3 regions of the Streptomyces sp. NPDC059895 genome follow, and region 3 is predicted to be linked to each of the others. Evidence: riboswitches for the same ligand, from Rfam matches in the RefSeq annotation. Region 3 holds a riboswitch; each other region holds the start of a gene.
What was found. A riboswitch is a leader RNA that binds a small molecule or an ion and turns the genes downstream of it on or off. The one in region 3 is predicted to bind cyclic di-AMP.
Positions count from the first base shown of each region.

Region 1: another riboswitch for cyclic di-AMP. It lies ahead of ACFV9M_RS28095 (transglycosylase family protein); the one in region 3 lies ahead of ACFV9M_RS20785 (peptidoglycan DD-metalloendopeptidase family protein).
Region 2: another riboswitch for cyclic di-AMP. It lies ahead of ACFV9M_RS19445 (M23 family metallopeptidase); the one in region 3 lies ahead of ACFV9M_RS20785 (peptidoglycan DD-metalloendopeptidase family protein).

Region 1 covers NZ_JBHWKO010000029.1:92,114-99,137, forward strand. Annotated here, with positions in the region: gene ACFV9M_RS28085 (septum formation initiator family protein) at 1-119, opposite strand, end outside; gene eno (phosphopyruvate hydratase) at 223-1,515, opposite strand; gene ACFV9M_RS28095 (transglycosylase family protein) at 1,866-2,603, opposite strand; cyclic di-AMP (ydaO/yuaA leader) riboswitch at 2,608-2,774, opposite strand; gene ACFV9M_RS28100 (transglycosylase family protein) at 2,979-4,091, opposite strand; gene ACFV9M_RS28105 (cytochrome P450) at 4,339-5,625, opposite strand; gene ACFV9M_RS28110 (sel1 repeat family protein) at 5,622-7,024, opposite strand, start outside.
Region 2 covers NZ_JBHWKO010000015.1:97,577-104,600, reverse strand. Annotated here, with positions in the region: gene ACFV9M_RS19455 (M16 family metallopeptidase) at 1-783, shown strand, start outside; gene ACFV9M_RS19450 (M16 family metallopeptidase) at 780-2,168, shown strand; cyclic di-AMP (ydaO/yuaA leader) riboswitch at 2,403-2,570, shown strand; gene ACFV9M_RS19445 (M23 family metallopeptidase) at 2,584-3,339, shown strand; gene ACFV9M_RS19440 (GntR family transcriptional regulator) at 3,701-4,393, shown strand; gene ACFV9M_RS19435 (HPr family phosphocarrier protein) at 4,609-4,890, opposite strand; gene ACFV9M_RS19430 (GNAT family N-acetyltransferase) at 5,068-7,024, shown strand, end outside.
Region 3 covers NZ_JBHWKO010000017.1:33,292-40,315, forward strand. Annotated here, with positions in the region: gene ACFV9M_RS20780 (alpha-galactosidase) at 1-2,061, shown strand, start outside; cyclic di-AMP (ydaO/yuaA leader) riboswitch at 2,369-2,526, shown strand; gene ACFV9M_RS20785 (peptidoglycan DD-metalloendopeptidase family protein) at 2,531-3,538, shown strand; gene ACFV9M_RS20790 (hypothetical protein) at 3,835-5,709, shown strand; gene ACFV9M_RS20795 (DUF6250 domain-containing protein) at 5,724-6,437, shown strand; gene ACFV9M_RS20800 (SGNH/GDSL hydrolase family protein) at 6,584-7,024, shown strand, end outside.

The DNA of each region.
Region 1 (7,024 bases), on a different contig from region 3:
AGGCGCGAGCGGCGGGCCTGCCGTTTGGTCTGGGAACGGTAGACGCGGGCCGCCGTCTGCTCGCCGAGCAGCCGGATCCTGGTAGCGGTCGAGAAACGGTCCCGGTCCTTCACGGCCACCTGTCCCCGCCTCCCGTCTCACACGTGCGTACGTCCCCGGACACGGTACGGGACCGAGTACGGGGACGTACGTACGACTGGCTGAGCCTCACCCGGGGGCTGGTCAGCCCTTGGAGACCTCGCGGAAGCGCGGGAAGGCGCTGCGGCCGGCGTACACGGCGGCGTCGTCGAGGATCTCCTCGATGCGCAGCAGCTGGTTGTACTTGGCGACGCGCTCGGAGCGGGCCGGGGCGCCGGTCTTGATCTGGCCGCAGTTGGTGGCGACGGCCAGGTCGGCGATGGTGACGTCCTCGGTCTCGCCGGAGCGGTGGGACATCATGCACTTGAAGCCGTTGCGCTGGGCCAGCTCGACGGCGTCGAGGGTCTCGGTGAGCGAACCGATCTGGTTCACCTTCACGAGCAGCGCGTTGGCGGCGCCCTCCTCGATACCGCGGGCGAGGCGCTCGGGGTTGGTGACGAACAGGTCGTCGCCGACGAGCTGGACCTTGTCACCGAGCTTGGCGGTGATGGTCTTCCAGCCCTCCCAGTCGTCCTCGAACAGCGGGTCCTCGATGGAGACGAGCGGGTACGCCTCGACGAGCTCGGCGTAGTACTCGGTCATCTCGGCGGCGGAGCGGTCCTTGCCCTCGAAGGTGTAGGAGCCGTCCTTGTAGAACTCTGACGCGGCGACGTCGAGCGCCAGGGCGATCTGCTCGCCGGGGGTGTAGCCGGCCTCCTTGATCGCCTCGAGGATGAGGTCGAGGGCCTCGCGGTTGGAGCCGAGGTTCGGGGCGAAGCCGCCCTCGTCGCCGAGGCCGGTGGACAGGCCCTTGCTCTTCAGGACCTTCTTCAGGGTGTGGTAGACCTCGGTGCCCCAGCGCAGGGCCTCGGAGAAGGACTCCGCGCCGATGGGGGCGATCATGAACTCCTGGATGTCCACGTTGGAGTCGGCGTGCGAGCCGCCGTTCAGGATGTTCATCATCGGCACCGGCAGCAGGTGCGCGTTCGGGCCGCCCAGGTAGCGGAAGAGGGGCAGGTCGCTGGCCTCGGAGGCGGCGTGGGCGACGGCGAGGGAGACGCCGAGGATGGCGTTGGCGCCCAGGGAGCCCTTGTTGTCGGTGGCGTCCAGGTCGAACATGGCCTGGTCGATCAGGCGCTGCTCGGTGGCGTCGTAGCCGACCAGCTCCGGGCCGATCTGCTCGATGACGGCGAGGACGGCCTTCTCGACGCCCTTGCCCTGGTAGCGGTTCGGGTCACCGTCGCGGAGCTCGATGGCCTCGAAGGCTCCGGTGGAGGCGCCGGACGGAACGGCGGCACGACCCGTGCTGCCGTCGTCGAGGCCGACCTCGACCTCGACCGTGGGGTTGCCTCGGGAGTCCAGGATTTCCCGGGCTACGACGACGTCGATGGACGGCACGAGCATCTCCTTCGTGGGATGTGACGCTGGTTGTGCGGGGCACGTGGGCCACGGGCGGCCCTTGGTGATCCCTTGTTGTGGCCTTGCGACTAGAGCCTAACCGTCCCGGGGCCGCCGGCAGCCGACCGACCGCCCCGTGGACAGGCTGACGGTACACATTGTTCCCGCCCGGAACAAAGAGGGTGACCAACAGGCGGATGGCGGGCGGGCAAAGAAAAGCCCCGCTCCGGCGCGTACGGGGGAACGCGCGCCGGAGCGGGGCGCTCGTGGGGACGGGGGGGACCCTCACGAGGTCTTCAGTGTGCGGACCGCGGCTGTGCGGGAGCTGTGGCCGCCCTGGGAGTCAGGTGTCACTTCAGGTGCAGCTGCTGGCCCGGGTAGATGAGGTCGGCGTCGTCGACGATGTCCTTGTTGAGCTGGAACAGCTTCTCCCAGCCGCCCGCGACGTCCTGCTCCTGGGCGATGGAGCTGAGGGTGTCGCCGGTGACCACCTTGTACTCGCCGTCGCCCTTCTCGACCTTCTCGCCGGTCGGGGTGGTGACCGTCTTCTGGCTCTGGGCGGCCGGGCGCTCGGCGGAGCGGGAGGCGCTCTGCTGCTCGGTCGAACGGCTCGTGGTGCCGGAGTCCGAGGAACCGGAGTTCGAGGAACCGGAGCCGGACGAGGAGTCGGTCGAGGAGCCGGAGGAGGAGTCGGACGAGGAACCGCCGGTGTAGGCGGCGCCGGACAGGCCCTTGCCGCAGACCGGCCACGCGCCCTTGCCCTGGCTCGCGAGGACCTTCTCGGCGATCTGGATCTGCTGGGACTTGGTGGCCTTGTCGGCGGTGGCGGCGTACTGCGTGCCGCCGTGCGCGGCCCAGGTGGAGGCGGAGAACTGCAGGCCGCCGTAGTAGCCGTTGCCGGTGTTGATGGACCAGTTGCCGCCGGACTCGCACTGGGCGACCGTGTCCCACTCGGAGGCGGTGGCGGCGGAGGCGTTGCCGGCCGCCATCAGCGGGGCGGCGACGGCGGCGCCGGTGACACCGGCGACGGCGATGGCGCGGGTGGCCTTGGACGGACGGCGGTGCTTGCCCTTGCCGGAAAACAGCATGGATCGATCCCCTCACCGACGCCTGCGAGGTGAGCTGTCGGGTTCGGGCCGGTTGAGTTGCCCGGCCACGCCTCTCCGGGAGGCGTGGCTTCACCCCTAGCCGCGTCCGTCGACCACCCGGTGCGGCACTTACCTTGGGTCCCCCGCTCCTGCCTGCGGCGCTTGACGCGACGACTGTTCCCGGATGGCCGCTGGCAGGATTCGGCGTTGCGACGGCCGGGGCTCGGGTTGCCGAGCGGTCATGACCGTAGGCAGGCGATCGGCGGAATATCAAAGACGATCAGCGCTTCTGAGACTCATCCCACACTTTCGCCAAACCGGACATTCAGCGCGAAGCATGACGCGAACTCCCCCCGTTTTCACGGCTTTTACGCCCTATTCGACCCCTGTCGCGAGCGTCTGACCGGGCACGATGTCGCCCGGGTCGGCTCCGATGACGTCCTTGTTCTCGGCGTAGAGCGCACGCCATCCGCCGTCGAGGTCAAGGGAGTCGGCGATGGTGACGAGGGAGTCGCCCGCCTGGACGGTGTAGGTGGCCGCCGTGCCGCCGAGGGTGTCGGCGGCGTGCCGGCCGGAGGAGGCGGTGGTGGTGCCGTCGGCCGTGTCCTCGTCGGCGCTGCCGCCGCGGTGGCGGCCGGAGGAGGACGCGGTGTCGTCAGACGCGGTGGCGCCGGCCGTGGTGCCGCCGGTCACCGCGTCGGCCGAACCGGTGTCGACCAGGCTCCAAGCGCCCGCGCTCTGACCCGGGTTGCCCGAGTCGTCCGCTTCCGGGGTCGCGGTGGACGAGCCGCCGCCCGCCGAGGAGCCGCTCGCGCCGGAACCGGTGGACGTGTCGGACGTGGCGGACTTGTCCGACGCGGAGGCGGAAGAGGAAGAAGGGGACGACGCGGACGTTTCCGGAGAATCCGTGGCGGATTCGGTGGACGAGTCCGTGGAGTCCTCGCCTGCATCCGCCGAGGAGCCGGAGGAGTTGGAGGAAGAGGCGGAGGAGTCCGAGGAGTCCGAGGAGTCCGAGGAGTCGGACGACTCCCGGGACAGGTCGGACAAGCCGGACGTCACGGAGGAGTCGGACGAGTCCTCGGCCACCCCGGTGTCCAGGTCCTCCGAGCCGGAGTCCGCGCTCAGACCGGACGTCAGCCCGCAGGTCCCCCACGCGCCGACGCCCTGGTCCGCGAGGACCTTCTGGGCGACGGATATCTGCTGGTTGCGGCTGGCCAGGTCCGGGCGCGGGGCGTAGTCGAGCCCGCCGTACGCCTCCCAGTTCTCCTGCGTCAGGGACAGGCCGCCGTACTCGCCGCCGCCCTCGTTGGCGCTCCAGGAGCCCCCGGTCTCGCACTCCGCCACCGTGTCCCACACCGTGTTGTCCGCGGCGCTCGCGCCGGTGGCGCCGAGCAGCGGGATGGCGATGGCCGAGCCGGTCACGCCGGCCGCGACGAGGAGGGCCGGGGCCTGGCGGGGGCGACGATGACGACCGTTCCCGGTGAGCATGCGGGGGGCCTTTCTCGAGACAGCATTGACCGCGCGACGGGTGGTGCCGAGGCGCCGCGCTGACGAGTGAACGTATCGGCACACGATCACTTGTCACAAGTTAATGCCGCGCGGATCACGTGAAGATCACAGAGTCGAGAAGCCGTCACCTCCGCTTCGCCGTTCCCTCACACGACGGTCGGTCAGCGGACGGCTGCGGCGTGTGGGCCGGTCAGCGGGGTGTGGGCGGTCAGCGAGGTGTGGGCGCTCAGCGGGGCGCGGGGGGCGTGAACTCCACGGGGAGGGTGCGCAGTCCGCGCATGATGAGACCGCCGCGCCACCTCAGGTCGGCCGGGTCCGCCGCGAGGCGCAGGTCGGGCAGCCGGGTGAGGAGGGTGGCGAGCGCGGTCCGGCCCTCCAGCCGGGCGAGCGGGGCGCCCAGGCAGTAGTGGATTCCGTGGCCGTAGCCGAGGTGCTGGTTGTCGCGGCGGGAGAGGTCCAGTGTGTCGGGGTCGGTGAAGCGCTCCGGGTCGCGGTCGGCGGCCGCGAGGACGACGAGGACGGGGTCGCCGGGGGCGATGTCCTGGCCGCCGATGGTCAGCGGGCGGGTGGCGAAGCGCCAGGTGGCGAGTTCCACGGGGCCGTCGAAACGCAGGAGTTCCTCGACGCCGGTCTCCAGCAGGCCGGGGTCGCCCGCGGCCAGGGAGTCCTGGAGCCGCCGGCGCTGTCCGGGGTGGGTGAGCAGGGCGTAGGTGCCGTTGCCGATGAGGTTGACGGTGGTCTCGAAGCCCGCGAACAGCAGGATGAAGGCCATGGCGGCGGCTTCGTTCTCGGTGAGGTGCTCGCCGTGGTCGGAGGCGCGGATGAGGCCGGAGATGAGGTCCTCGCCGGGGGCGGGCTCGGCGGGGAGCGCCTCGCGCTTGCGGTGGATGAGCTCGGACAGGTAGCCGCGCATCTTCTTCACCGACCGCGCGACACCGCCGCGCGGTCCGCCGCCGTGCCGGATCATCATCCCGGCCCAGTCGCGGAAGTCGTCCTGGTCCTCCCTGGGGACGCCCAGCAGGTCGCAGATGGCGTAGATGGGGAGGGGGAAGGCGAAGTCGTGGATGAGGTCGGCGGTCCCCTGGGCGGCGAACCGGTCGATGAGCTGGTCGGTCAGTTCCTGGACGCGGGGGGCGAACTCGGCGACGCGGCCGGGGGTGAACGCCTTGCTGACCAGGCGCCGCAGACGGGTGTGGTCCGGCGGGTCGATGTTCAGCAGATGCGTCATCAGCTCGGCCTTGCGCTCACCGGGGATGCCGGTCCTGCCCCTGGCGTGCGCGGGCTCGTCGTGGTGTGCGGGGTTCTTCGACAGCCGCTGGTCGGCTAGGGCCTGCTTGGCGTCCGTGTACCGGGTGACCAGCCAGGCCTCCACTCCGCTGGGGAGCCTGGTGCGGTGCACGGGGGCGTGCTCGCGCAGCCAGGCGTAGGCGGGGTAGGGGTCGGTGGCGAACTCCCAGGTGAAGAGTTCGGGGGCCGGTGGGGTGTCGGTGTCGCGGCGGGGCTGGTCGGTCACTCCTCGACGGTAGCCCGGTCCTCGGCGAGGGCCGCGCGGAGGGCGGTGAGCTGCTCGGCGGCGGGCGTCGAACCGGCGTCGGCGGCGCGGGCGAGCCAGTGTTCGGCCCGGGCGAGGAGGAGGGGGCCGAGGTCGTTCACGGCACGCTCGTGGCCGGCCCCGGCCGCCTTCATGAGGTAGCAGACGGCTTCGTCGTCCTCACCCCGCCGCCGGAGGTACTCGGCGAAGGGCTGGGCCAGCCTCGGCACCAGCTCCGCCAGTCTCCGGTACCAGAAACGGGCGTCGGTGTCGTCCCCGGCCAGGGCCGCGAGGTCGGCGAGGGCCCACACCGCGTACTCGTCGTCCGCCTCCGCCCATCCGAGCAGCGCGGCACGGCCCGCCCGGACCACCGCGTCGAAGTCGTCCGGGCCGTGCTCCCGGGCCGTCTCGGCGGCGAACGACCACAGGTCGGGTCCCGGTGGCGGCAGCTCGGAGGACCGCAGGGCGTCCGCGACCAGGGGCCCGCTCGCCCGCCAGGTCCCGGTCTCCTCCCCCGGGACCAGCAGGCCCACGACGCCGAGCCGGGGCCTGGCCGCCCAGTCGAGGTCGGACGCGGGGAAGGACCGTGCCGTGCGCTGCTCGAACTCCGCCAGGGGCACGGCCGCCATGACGCCGCAGCGGGCCAGGTCGACGGCGAGGCGCACCAGCAGGTGTCCGCTCGGCCGTGCCGCCGGCCGGCCGGCCCGCCGCCACTCCTCCCACAGTTCCGGGCCCACCGCGAGGAACTGGGTGACGCCGAGGGCACCCCGGTACCGCCGTGCGTCCACCAGGCGCGGGTCGGCGGCCGCGGTGAGGCGGGCCAGTTCGGTCTCGCTCCAACGGCAGGTGAGCCCGACCGTGGGCGCCCCGCTCAGCACGCGGGCGGTCGGCCCGTCCCCGAAGCGGTGGGCGTCGTACGCCTCGTCGCGCATCGTCGCCAGGACGAGGACGCTCTCGTGCACGCACTCCGCCAGCAGCGCCGCCGTCAGTCCCTGGGCGCCGAGGTGGCCTTCGAGATCGTCCAGCCAGAGGACGTGGCGGCCGGAGCGGTCGCGGCCGCGCAGGGCGGCGGGCAGTCCGCGCAGGTCCGTGCCCGGCTGGGCGATGTGGACGCGCGTCCCGGCGCCGCCGGCGCGGCGCAGTGCCGCCCAGGCCGTCCTCGACTTGCCCGAGAGCGCCTCCCCGGTGACCACGGCCAGTCCGCCGGTGCGCAGCCGGTCCCCGACGATCCGGTCGAGCGCGTCGTCCACGTCACGGCGCACGTACGGCGGCAGCGTCGGCTCCTCGCCGAAGCGGCGGACCGGGCGTATGCCGAGGGTGAGACGGCGGACGGCGCGCAGCCGGGGCCAGGTGTCGGCGGGGGCGACGGGAGCGGGCACCG
Region 2 (7,024 bases), on a different contig from region 3:
GTCGGCGACATCGACCCGGAGCGGACGCTCGCCTGGATCGAGAAGTACTTCGGCTCCATCCCCGCCCACGACGGCAAGCCCGCACCCCGTGACGGCTCCCTGCCCGACACCATCGGCGAGCAGCTGCGCGAGGTCGTCGAGGAGGAGGTCCCGGCCCGCGCCCTGATGGCCGCCTACCGTCTGCCGCAGGACGGCACGCGCGCGTGCGACGCCGTCGACCTGGCGCTCACCGTCCTCGGCGGCGGCGAGTCCTCCCGCCTCTACAACCGCCTCGTCCGCCGCGACCGTACGGCGGTGGCGGCCGGCTTCGGCCTGCTGCGGCTCGCCGGCGCGCCCTCCCTGGGCTGGCTGGACGTGAAGACCTCCGGCGACGTCGAGGTGCCCGTCATCGAGGCCGCCATCGACGAGGAGCTCGCCCGGTTCGCCGAGGAGGGCCCCACGCCGGAGGAGATGGAGCGGGCCCAGGCCCAGCTGGAGCGCGAGTGGCTGGACCGTCTCGGCACGGTCGCCGGCCGCGCCGACGAACTGTGCCGGTTCGCCGTGCTCTTCGGCGACCCGCAGCTCGCCCTGACCGCCGTCCAGCGTGTGCTGGACGTCACGGCGGAGGAGGTGCGGGAGATCGCCAAGGCCCGCCTGCGCCCCGACAACCGGGCCGTGCTGGTCTACGAACCCGTCGAACCCGCAGAACCCGTCGAAGGCACCGAAGGCACCGAGGGCACCGAGGGCGCCGAGGGCACCGACAACACCGCCGACGAGGACGAGAACGAGGAGGCGGCCAAGTGACCGAGCTCGCCACGATGGACTTCCACCCCCAGCCGCAGGCGGGCGACGCCAGGCCGTGGGCGTTCCCGGCCCCCGCGCGCGGGACGCTCGACAACGGCCTGACCGTCCTGCACTGCCACCGCCCGGGGCAGCAGGTGGTCGCCGTCGAGATCATCCTCGACGCGCCCCTGGACGCCGAGCCGGCCGGTCTCGACGGCGTCGCCACGATCATGGCGCGGGCCTTCTCGGAGGGCACCGACAAGCACTCCGCCGAGGAGTTCGCCGCCGAGCTGGAGCGCTGCGGCGCCACCCTCGACGCGCACGCCGACCACCCCGGCGTCCGGCTGAGCCTGGAGGTCCCGGCCTCCCGCCTCGCCAAGGCCCTCGGCCTGATCGCCGACGCCCTGCGGGCGCCCGCGTTCGCCGACAGCGAGGTCGAGCGACTGGTGCGCAACCGTCTCGACGAGATCCCGCACGAGCTGGCCAACCCCTCCCGGCGTGCGGCCAAGGAGCTCTCCAAGGAGCTCTTCCCGGCCGACACGCGCATGTCGCGTCCGCGCCAGGGCACCGCCGACACGGTCGAGAAGATCGACTCCGGAGCCGTCCGGTCCTTCTACGAGAAGCACGTCCGCCCCGCCACGGCCACCGCGGTGGTCGTCGGCGATCTGACGGACATCGACCTCGACGCGCTCCTCGGGGACACCCTGGGCGCCTGGACGGGCTCCCCGGCCCAGCCGCGGCCGGTGCCGCCGGTGACCGCCGACGACACCGGCCGGGTCGTCATCGTGGACCGCCCCGGCGCCGTCCAGACGCAGTTGCTGATCGGCCGCATCGGTCCCGACCGGCACGCGCGCGTGTGGCCCGCGCAGGTGCTCGGCACGTACTGCCTCGGCGGCACCCTCACCTCCCGCCTGGACCGCGTCCTGCGCGAGGAGAAGGGCTACACCTACGGCGTGCGCTCCTTCGGGCAGGTGCTGCGCTCCGCGCCGGACGGCACGGGCGCCGCGATGCTCGCCATCAGCGGCTCCGTGGACACCCCCAACACCGGCCCCGCGCTGGAGGACCTCTGGAAGGTGCTGCGCACCCTCGCCGCCGAGGGGCTCACCGACGCCGAGCGGGACGTCGCCGTGCAGAACCTGGTCGGCGTCGCGCCGCTGAAGTACGAGACCGCCGCGGCCGTGGCCGGCACCCTGGCCGACCAGGTCGAGCAGCACCTGCCCGACGACTACCAGGCGACGCTCTATCAGCAGCTCGCCGCGACCGGCACCGTGGAGGCCACCGCGGCGGTCGTCAGCGCCTTCCCGGTGGACCGCCTGGTGACCGTGCTCGTCGGTGACGCCGGCCGGATCAAGGGCGCGGTCGAGGCCCTGGGCATCGGTGAGGTGAAGGTCGTACCGGCCGAATAGCCGCAGGGGTTCACCACCCACGGCGAGGCACGCGCCCTGAGGTGACACGGGTGTGTGCGGGGCCCTGGCGACCGGCCGGTCGCCAGGGCCTTCCGGTGTCCGAATTGAGGGAGAGGCTGCCTGTCTGACCTGTGGCATGCGCTACAAAAACCGCGTCGCGTTTGGGGACCGGCAGCGGGCGCGTCTAGGTTCGTCCGGGCTGTTCGTCGGGCAGTGCGCCGCATCCGCGGCACCGGACAGTCATCGCCGAGTCCCCGTACGGCGCGAGCCAGGGGAGCCGGGGACCCAACGATGAAGTCCCTGGGGTGAATCGGAGGCCCGCGCGTGTCGCGAGGGTGTCCGTAGGAGACCTTCCTGCTCCGAACCCGTCAGCTAACCCGGTAGGCGAGAGGGAAGGAAAGGACCGCTCAACTTCATGGCGTTCACCTGCGCCACCGGGAAGCACCGTCGTCCCGGCCGGATGAAGCGCACCTCCGCCCGCGCCGCGGGCATCGCGGCGCTCACCACCACCGGCGTCATCGGCACCGCCGCCTCCGGTCCCGCCCTCGCCGCGGAGCCCTCCGCCGAGCAGACCGGGCTCATCCCCGTCGTCACCATCGGCGACACGGTCGCCGAGCGGATCGACGACCAGGCCGCCGCGCAGAAGCAGGCCGCCCAGGCGGAGGCCGCGCGCAAGGAGGCCGCCGCCGAGGCCGCCGAGAGGGTCAAGGAGGAGCGCGCGGCACGTGCCCGCGCCGCCCGTGAGGCCGAGCGCAAGCGCCTCAACACCTTCGTGGCGCCGATCACCGGCTCCTACGTCTCCACCGCCTACCGGGCCGGCAGCTCCCTGTGGTCCTCCGGGAGCCACACCGGCATCGACTTCCACGCCTCGACCGGCACCACCGTGCACGCGGTCGGAGCCGGCACCGTCGTCGAGGCGGGCTGGGGCGGTGCCTACGGCAACCAGGTCGTGCTCCGGATGAGCGACGGCACGTACACCCAGTACGGTCACCTGTCGTCGATCAGCGTCTCGGTGGGCCAGAAGGTCACCGCCGGCCAGCGGATAGCCCTCTCCGGCGCGACCGGCAACGTCACCGGCCCGCACCTGCACTTCGAGGCCCGCACGGGCGCCGAGTACGGCTCGGACATCGACCCGGTCGCCTACCTCCGCAAGCACGGTGTGAGCCTCTGACGACGTCAGGGGCTGAGCCCCTGAACGACGTCCGGGGCTCAGCCTCCGGCGACACCCGGTGACGCATGCGAACCGCCGGCACCACCCGGCGACGGCGTTCGGAGCGCCGGCACCACCCGGCGACGCGTCACCACTGTGACGGCACCACCCGGCGACGCGTCACCACCTGTGACGGCACCCGGCGACACATCCTCCCGCCCCGGCCCCCGCGGCCGGGGCTTTCGTCGTTTTCATGCGCCCCGCTGTCCAAAAAATATCCCTCGATTCCGGCCCACCGTCGGAATGTGCGGCTCACTGCAATAGAGTCACTGAACACACGTCATTCGTCGACGTTTCACGGGGATTAAGGCGGAGGTCGGTCATGCGTATTCCGGCGCACTCGGTGTGCACGGCCATCCGGGACGACATCGTCGCGGGTGTCTACGAGCGCGGCAGCCGCCTCACCGAGGAACTCCTCGCCCGCCGCTACGGCGTCTCCCGTGTCCCCGTCCGGGAGGCGCTGCGCACGCTGGAGGCGGAAGGGTTCGTCGTCACGCGGCGGCACGCGGGCGCGTGCGTCGCCGAACCGACCGAGCAGGAGGCCGCCGACCTGCTGGAGATGCGCATGCTCCTGGAGCCGCTCGGCGCCTCCCGGGCCGCCCAGCGGCGCACCGAGGCGCACCTCAAGGTGCTGCGCGGCCTCGTCCGGCTGGGCCAGGAGCGCGCCAGGAGGGGCAGCAGCGAGGATCTGCGCTCCCTGGGCGGCTGGTTCCACGAGACGCTCGCCCAGGCCTCCGGCAGCCATGCCCTGACCTCGACGCTCACCCAGCTGCGGCACAAGATCGCCTGGATGTACGCGGTGGAGGCGCCGGCCAACCCGGTGGAGTCCTGGGCGGAGCACGGCGCGATCGTGGACGCGGTGGCGCGCGGGGACGGCGATCGCGCGCGGTCGCTCACGGCGCTCCACACCGAGCGCTCCTCCGCCGCGCACCGGCTGCGCTTCGCGGGCGGAGAACGCCAGGACCGTGTGAGGACTTCGCAACACGTCGTAAACATGTCGGGCCCGCGTCATTAACACGAGGGCCGTATACAAAGAAGGGGTATTCGGCGGAGGTGTATTTCCGCTGCCCTTTTCCCGGCGTGCCCGCCATTTTCGGTGGCGCGTCGTTCGTATGCTCGCACGCCTAATGCGGCATGCTTCCGGCAATTTCCCCCGGCAAGCATCCGAAAATGGCGCAGCCGCGCCGCCCGGTGAGGACGGCGCGGCTGCGTGCGCGCGGCGAGCGGGGCTCAGACGGTCTCGGGAAGCTCCTCGAGTCCTTCGGAGACCAGCTTGGCCAGCCGGTCGAGGGCGAGGTCCGCGCCCTCGGCCTCGGAGGCCAGGACGATCTCCTCGCCGCCCTGGGCGCCCAGACCGAGGACGGCCAGCATGGAGGCCGCGTTGACGGGGTTGCCTCCCGCCTTGGCGATCGTCACCGGGACGCCTGCGGCCGTGGCGGCTCGGACGAAGATGGAGGCGGGGCGGGCGTGGAGGCCCTCGGCCCAGCCGACGTTGACGCGGCGCTCAGCCATGTGTTGCTGCCCTTCGGTGTTCAGGTTGTCTAGACCAGTGTTCCACACGTGATGCGTGCCCGGAACAGTGCTGTGTCCCGTTCCGCCGTGGTCGCCGGGCCGCGGCCTCGGCCCGACGTTCCGTCCTCCACAGACTGCCTCGCGCCGTTGTCGTACGCGAGCCGTACTCTGGGCCCCATGCAGAGCGCGCCGGACCGGCACGAGTACCCCGCCCACTGGGAAGCCGACGTGGTGCTGCGCGACGGCGGCACCGCGCGCGTCCGCCCCATCACCGTCGATGACGCCGAGCGCCTGGTCAGCTTCTACGAGCAGGTCTCGGACGAGTCGAAGTACTACCGCTTCTTCGCGCCCTACCCGCGTCTGTCCGCCAAGGACGTCCACCGCTTCACGCACCACGACTTCGTGGACCGGGTGGGACTCGCGGCCACCATCGGCGGCGAGTTCATCGCCACCGTGCGGTACGACCGCATCGGCGCCGACGGCATGCCCGCCTCCGCGCCGGCCGACGAGGCCGAGGTCGCCTTCCTCGTGCAGGACGCCCACCAGGGCAGGGGTGTGGCCTCCGCGCTCCTGGAGCACATAGGGGCCGTCGCGCGCGAGCGCGGCATCCGCCGGTTCGCCGCCGAGGTGCTCCCCGCCAACACCAAGATGATCAAGGTGTTCACGGACGCCGGATACACCCAGAAGCGCAGCTTCGAGGACGGCGTCGTCCGCCTGGAGTTCGACCTCGAACCCACCGAGCGCTCCCTGGCCGTCCAGCGCGCGCGGGAGCAGCGCGCCGAGGCCCGCTCCGTACGCCGGCTGCTGGTGCCCGGCTCGGTCGCCGTCGTCGGTACCGGCCGCGCCCCCGGCGGCGTCGGCCGCAGCGTTCTCGGCAACCTGCGCCAGGCCGGCTTCACCGGCCGTCTGTACGCCGTGAACAAGGCGTTCCCCGAGGACCTGGAAGAACTCGACGGGATACCCGCCCACCGCTCGGTGCGCGAGGTCGACGGCCCCGTCGACCTCGCGGTCGTCGCCGTCCCCGCCGAGCAGGTGCCCGAGGTCGTCGCCGAGTGCGGCGAACACGGCGTGCAGGGACTCGTCGTCCTCTCCGCCGGCTACGCCGAGAGCGGTCCCGGCGGACGCGAGCGCCAGCGCCAACTCGTGCGGCACGCGCGCGCGTACGGCATGCGGATCATCGGCCCCAACGCCTTCGGCGTCATCAACACCTCGCCCGAGGTGCGGCTGAACGCGTCGCTGGCCCCGGAGATGCCCCGGACCGGCCGCATCGGCCTGTTCGCCCAGTCCGGTGCCATCGGCATCGCCCTCCTGTCCCGGCTGCACCGCCGTGGCGGAGGCGTCACCGGCGTCACCGGCGTGTCCACGTTCGTCTCCTCCGGCAACCGCGCTGACGTCTCCGGCAACGACGTCCTGCAGTACTGGTACGACGACCCCGACACCGACGTCGCCCTCATGTACCTGGAGTCCATCGGCAACCCCCGCAAGTTCACCCGCCTGGCCCGGCGTACGGCGGCGGCGAAGCCGCTGGTGGTGGTGCAGGGCGCCGGATCCGCCCCCCAGGGGCACGCCGTACGCGCCACCCGGCTGCCGCACGCCACGGTGTCGGCGCTGCTGCGGCAGGCCGGAGTGATCCGCGTGGACACCATCACCGAGCTGGTCGACGCCGGCCTGCTGCTCGCCCGCCAGCCGCTGCCGAGCGGCCCGCGGGTGGCCATCCTGGGCAACTCCGAGTCGCTGGGCCTGCTGACGTACGACGCGTGCCTCGCCGAGGGGCTGCGCCCGCTGCCGCCGCGGGACCTGACCACGGAGGCGTCGGCGGAGGACTTCCACACGGCGCTGGCGCGCGCCCTGGCCGACGAGACCTGCGACGCGGTCGTGGTGACGGCCATCCCCGCGATCGGCGAGGCGTCGCCGGGCGACGCGGAGCTGGCGCAGGCGCTGCGCTCGGCGGCGGCCACCGGGCCCGCCAAGCCGGTCCTCGTGGTGCACGTGGAACTCGGCGGCCTCGCGGAGGCCCTGTCGGCCGCCACGAGCACAGCCCCCCGCGCGCGTACCGCGACGCCGGCCCCGGCCCAGGCCCCGATCCCGGGGACGGCGGAGCCAGGAACCCCGGACGCCGCCGGTCCGGACGCTG
Region 3 (7,024 bases):
GCCGCCGACGGCCGTACCTGGCTCCTTTCCGGGCCGCACAGCAGCTACGCCGTCCATGTCACCGAGGCCGACGAGCTCGTGCACCTGCACTGGGGCCCCCGGCTCGCCCTCGCCGACGCCGAGGCGCTCGCCGTGCGCCCGCTGCCGGACTACTGGTCCTTCGAGTCCCCGCTCGACGGCCGGGAGGAGTATCCGGTCGAGGGCGGCGCCCGCTTCGCCCGCCCCGCCCTGTCCGTGCGCACCGTCGGCCGGCGCGGAACCGAGTGGACCTTCACCGGACACGAGACCGAGGGCGACGAACTGCGGCTGTGCTTCCGGGACGCCGGTCTGGCCGTCACCCTCCACTACCGGATGCGCGACGACGTCGTGGAGCGCTGGACGACCCTGCGCAACGACGGCGACGAGCCCCTGGAGCTGCTGCGCGCCGACTCCGCCACCTGGACCCTGCCCGACCGCGACGGCTGGCGCCTGTCCCAGCTGCACGGCCGCTGGGCCGCCGAGTCCCGTCTCACCCGCGCCCCCCTCACCTACGGCGAGAAGGTCATCGGCAGCCGCCGCGGCCACACCGGCCACCAGCACCTGCCCTGGGTGGCCCTGGACACCGACGCGACCGAGGAGCGCGGCGAGGTCTACGGCTGCGCCCTCGGCTGGTCCGGCTCCTGGCGGATCGCCGTGGCCCAACTGCCCGACGCGCGGGTGCAGATCACGGGCGGCGCCGGGTACGACGACTCGGGCCTGCTGCGGCTGGCGGCGGGGGAGTCCTTCACCACGCCGCTCTTCGCCGGTCTGTGGAGCGACGCAGGCTTCGGCGGCGCGAGCCGCGCCTGGCACGCCTACCAGCGCGCGTACGTGATCCCGGACGCCGAGCGGGACCGGCCCGTGCTGTTCAACTCCTGGGAGGCCACCTTCTTCGACATCTCGCAGGAGCAGCAGGCGGCCCTCGCGCGTCGCGCCGCGGCCATCGGCGTCGAGCTGTTCGTGGTCGACGACGGCTGGTTCGGTGCCCGCACCGGCGACCACGCGGGGCTCGGCGACTGGAGCCCCAACCCCGACCGCTTCCCGAACGGCCTCAAGCCGCTCGCGGACCAGGTCCACGGGCTCGGGATGCGGTTCGGTATCTGGGTCGAGCCCGAGATGGTCAATCCGGACAGCGACCTCTACCGGGCGCACCCCGACTGGGTCCAGTTCCAGCCCGGACGGAAGCGGACGGAGTTCCGCAATCAGCTCGTCCTCAACCTCGCCCGCGAGGACGTCCAGGAGTACCTCTGGCAGCAGCTCGACACCCTCCTGTCCAGCGCGCCCATCGACTACGTCAAGTGGGACTTCAACCGCTGCTTCACCGACGCCGGCTGGCCGGACGACCCCTACCCGCAGCGGCTCTGGGTCGACCATGTGCGCGCCCTGTACGCCCTGTTCGACCGGTTGCGGGCGGCTCACCCGGGCGTCGCCTTCGAGTCCTGCTCCGGCGGTGGCGGGCGGATCGACCTCGGCATCGTCGGCCGGACCGACCAGGTGTGGACGTCCGACAACACCGACCCGCTGGACCGGCTCGCCATCCAGCACGGCTTCAGTCAGGTGCACCCGGCGCGGATCATGGCAGCCTGGGTCACCGACAGCCCCAACACCCAGCTCAACGGCCGGACCAGTTCGCTGCGCTTCCGGTTCGTCAGTGCCATGGCCGGTGTGCTGGGCGTCGGCGGAGACCTCTCCGAGTGGACCGAGGAGGAGCTCGCCGAGGCGCGCGGCTGGGTCGAGCTCTACAAGGAGATCCGGCCCCTCGTGCAGCACGGCGACCTGTACCGGCTGCGGCCGCCGGAGGGCGGCCTGAGCGCCGTGCAGTACGTGCGCGGGGACGAGAGCGTCGTCCTCGCCTGGCTCCAGGCGCAGCGCTACGGCGAGCCGGCACCGGCGCTGCGGCTGCGCGGCCTGAACCCGGCAGAGTCGTACGAATGTCTTGAAACGGGCGAAGTGCACCGCGGGGCGGTGCTGCTGCACCACGGGTTGCGTACCGGGCTGCGGGGCGACCTCGATGCGGCGGTTATCCGACTGCGTCGCATCTGAGAGTTCTGTCCGGATTGGATTCCTTCATCACAACTCGCCCTCACATAAGGGCCCCTGGATACGCGTCACGTGAGGAGCGTCATATCCGTGACGGTGCGTCGCCCGTCATGCTCACGTAATCAAGGTGTTTCTCAGGGGTATTGCGAAAAGTCCGGGCGCCGTGGTGCACGGAAAGTGACGGGGAATTCTCACAGAGGATCAAGAGAAAGGCGTGAACAGCGCAACCTCTGCTTGTCCCTGTGCGTCTTGGTCGCTTACGTTCCACACCAATCCGGACGGACGCCCAATCCTGCCGCCGCTCGGAGCCCGCACACACTCACCCGTACGTGGCAGGAGCGGGGGACCCACAGGTAGTACCGCCTGTTCCGGTCTCCGGAACGGCTAGGGGTAAAGCCGTGCCTCGGCACGGCCGGGCATCTCCAGCCCGCACCCGACAGCTCACCTCGCAGGCGCCGGAGAGGAATTCGCCATGCCCGCGAAGGGTAAGCACCGCCGCCCCAAGACCCCGCGCTTCTCCCGTTCCATCGCCGTCGCCGGAACCGGCGGAGCCGCGCTCGCCCTCCCGCTCATGGGTGCCGCCGGCGCCCATGCCGCACCGGCCCCGTCGGCGGCCCAGTCGGTCTCCTCCGTCGCGGAGAAGGCCGTCCAGGCCGCTCCGGCCGCGCAGCAGGCCACCGCCGACGCCAAGTCCGCCACCAAGTCCGCCACCGAGACCCGGACCTACACGGTGCTGGCCGGCGACTACCTCGCGAAGATCGCGGACGAGCAGAGCGTCAGCGGCGGCTGGCAGGAGCTGTACGAGGACAACCGTGAGGCCGTCGGCGCGAACCCGTCGCTGATCCACCCGGGCCTCAAGCTGTCGATCGGCGAGAAGGCGGCCACGACCGGCACCACCAAGTCGCCGTCCACGTCGTCCGGTTCCTCCTCCTCGTCGAAGTCGTCGCAGTCTTCCAAGACGTCGCAGTCGTCGAAGTCCACGCAGTCCTCGACGTCGGCGAAGTCCTCCGGCTCCTCCGGCTCCTCCGCCGAGTCGACCACGCAGTCGGCCGAGAACACCACCGCCTCCAGCGGCTTCGTCCTCCCCGCGGCGGGCGCCGCCATCGGCACCCCGTACCGGATGTCCGGCAGCATGTGGTCCAGCGGCTACCACACCGGCGTCGACTTCGTCGTCTCGACCGGCACCTCCCTGAAGGCCGTCGGCGCGGGCACGGTCGTCTCCGCCGGCTGGGGCGGTGCCTACGGCAACCAGGTCGTCATCAAGCTCGCCGACGGCTACTACGCCCAGTACGCCCACCTGTCCTCGCTCTCCGTCTCGGCCGGCCAGACCGTCTCCGCGGGGCAGCAGATCGGCCTGTCCGGCGCGACCGGCAACGTGACCGGCCCGCACCTGCACTTCGAGATCCGCACCACGCCGAACTACGGCTCGGACATCGACCCGGTCGCCTACCTCCGCGCGCACGGGGTCTCCGTCGGCTGACCCCTCGCACGACCACCCGCCCGGCACGCCACCGAAGGCCGGACCCGTTCCCCCGGGTCCGGCCTTCGGTGTCTTTGCGCGTTCATGATCACTGTGTTGCGGTCGTATGGCAGGTCCCGCCGGACCGTCGACAGCGGGGACGAAGTCGGGACACAGTGATCCCGTCAGGGGGCAAGCGGTTTCCGCGACCCTTCCGCATGTCCGATCCCTCGAACGTCGTTCGGCACCGTGGACGGCGAACCGGGCCGTCGCGGGGTGGCCGACCACGCGACCACTCTCATCGTGAAGGACCACAAGTGAACCCCACCCGACGCCGAAGAACCGTCGCCGTCGCCGTCACCGCCGCCGCCCTGCTGGCCGGGCTCTTCTCCGCGCCCGCCGGCCAGGCCGCCGAGCAGCCGCGCCGGATCGTCGAGAACCTCGACCGCGGCCTGGTCGCCGTACCGTCCGGCGAGGGCACCTTCCTCAGCTGGCGCCTGCTCGGCACCGAGTACGCCCGCTACGGCGACGCCATCGCCTTCAACGTGTACAAGAACGGCCGCCGGCTCAACCGCGAGCCGATCAGGAAGTCGACGACCTACCAGGACGACTCCCCGGGCACGGGGACCTACACCGTGCGCGCGGTCGTCAACGGGCACGAGCAGCGGCCGAGTTCCGCCGCCCTCGACTTCGCCGACGGATACGCCGAGATCCCGCTCGCCGCGGCCGACGGCTACACCGTCCAGCACGCCTGGCCCGGCGACCTCGACGGCGACGGACGCTACGAGCTCGTCGTCAGCCGGCTCTCCCAGACCCGGGACAGGTCCGACCTGCTGGAGGCCTACACCCTCACCGGCGAGCGGCTCTGGCGGGTCGACCTCGGCCCCGGCTCCTACACCCAGGTCGGCGGGAACGGCGCCAACGACCCGGCGCCCGCCGCGATCAGCGGATCCACCGCGATCGGCGGCTACCGCAACGACGACAACGTCACCGTGTACGACCTCGACAGCGACGGCAAGGCCGAGGTGCTGGTGCACACGGCCGACGGCACCACCTTCGCGGACGGCGGGCGGGTCACCGCCGCCTCGCCCGCGAACCAGTTCGTCTCCGTGATCGACGGCGCCACCGGCACCGAGCGCACCCGGCAGCCCGTCCCCGACGACTTCGTCGCCGACGGGCCCTCCGGCGGCCACTTCGGCATCGCCTACCTCGACGGCGTCCACCCGAGCCTGGTCACCAAGCTGGTCACCCGCGTAGGCGCCAAGCGCGGCACCTTCCGGATCCTCTTCCAGACCTGGGACTTCGACGGCACGGACCTGACCCGCCGCTGGAAGTACGTCGTACCCTCCGACAGCGGCGCGACCAGCTTCCACCAGATCCGCACCGTCGACGTGGACAGCGACGGCCGGGACGAGATCGCCGACGGCAACTACGTCGTCAACAGCGACGGCACCCTGCGCTACGTCGTCGACGGCGCCGGGCACGGCGACCGCTTCCACATCGCCGACCTCGACCCCGACCGCCCCGGCCTGGAGGGCTTCGCCATCCAGCAGGCCGAGCTGGGCGTCGTCCCGAACTTCCCCTGGTACTACTACGACGCCGACACCGGCGAGCGCCTGGTCACCGGGCAGCACCCGGCCGACTGGGTGAACGACACCGACATCGACGTCGGCCGCGGCAGCACCGGCGACATCGACCCCGACCACCCCGGCTACGAGTACTGGACGTCCACCGCCGACGTCACCGCGCCGGGCGCGGGCGTCTACAACGTCCAGGACGGCAAGGTCTCCACGACCACGCCCAGCGTCAACTTCCGCATCTGGTGGGACGGCGACAAGGCGTCGGAGAACCTCGACTACACGTACGTCGAGAAGTGGGACCCGGCGACCCAGACCAGCACGAAGATCTTCGAGCCGTCCGGAGTCGTCTCCGGCGCCCGCAACGCCACCCCGTTCTACGGCGACATCCTCGGCGACTGGCGCGAGGAGATCCTCGCCGAGACCGCCGACCACACCGCCCTGCGCCTGTACACCACCACCGAGCCGACGAAGACGCGCCTCTACACGCTCGCCCAGAACCCCGGGTACCGCCTCGGCTGGACCGTGCGCGGCTATCTCCAGTCGACGTACACCGACTACTACCTCGGCACCGAGACCCGCCGCGTCCCCGCGCCCCACGTCACGACCCCCTGAAGGAGCCCTCTCCCGTGACCACTTCCCGCAGGGCCTTCGGGGCCCTGGCCGCCGGTGCGGCCCTGGCCGCGCTCGCCCCCGCCGCGGAGGCGAGCGCCGCACCCCGCCACCGCCGCCTGATCGCCCACGACGACTTCCGTCACGGTCTGCGCCAGTGGGCCGTCGAACTGGAGAAGGGCGGCACCGTCACCGCCTCCCGGGGCACCCTGGAGGTCGACGTGCCCGCCGGCGCGACCATCTGGTTCAAGCAGCGGCTCGAAGGGCCGTACGTCCTGGAGTACACCGCCACGCCGGTCTCAGCGGGCGGCGCCAACGACCGCGTCTCGGATCTCAACAACTTCTGGAACGCCGTCGACGCCCGCTCCCCGGACGACCTCTTCGCCACCGAGAGGAACGGCGCGCTCGCCGAGTACGACCACCTGAAGACGTACTACGTCGGCTACGGCGCCAACACCAACACCACCACCCGGCTGCGCCGCTACGTCGGCCAGGCGGGGGTCCGGCCGCTGGTCTACGACTACACCGAGCCGCTGCTGGTGGCGAACGAGCCGAACCACGTCCGCATCGTCTCCGACGGTTCCACCGTCCGGTGGTGGAACAACGGGCGGCTCGTCTTCGACTACACCGACCCGGAGCCGTACACCGCGGGGCACTTCGCGTTCCGCACCACGTGGAGCCACTTCCGGATCAGCGACTTCCGGGTGTGGTCACTGCGTCGACACGGCTGACGGCAGACCTTATTCCCACATTGGTGAATTCTTTAGGAGTGGCTTATCTCACCGCCCGTCAACCCCTTCCTACGGTCGCGTAAGTCACATTCGAAGGTGAATCATGCACTGTTGTGGCAGACGATTCGAAGAGTGACAGCAGATCAGTGATCGGGTCGTACGTGGCGGTGGGGGACAGCTTCACCGAAGGCGTCGGCGACCCCGGCCCCGACGGGGCGTTCGTCGGCTGGGCCGACCGGTTCGCGGTGCTCCTCGCGGACCGGCGGCCCGAGGGCGACTTCCGGTACACCAATCTGGCGGTGCGCGGGAAGCTGCTCGACCAGGTCGTGGCGGACCAGCTTCCCCAGGCCGTCGGACTCGCGCCCGACCTTGTCTCCTTCTGTGCGGGCGGCAACGACATCCTCCGTCCCGGCACCGACCCGGACGAGGTCGCCGAGCGCTTCGAGCGGGCGATCGCCGCACTGACCGCGGTGGCCGGGACGGTCATGGTGACGACCGGCTTCGACACGCGCGGCATCCCGGTGCTCAAGCACCTGCGCGGCAAGATCGCCACCTACAACGGGCATGTGCGCGCGGTCGCCGACCGG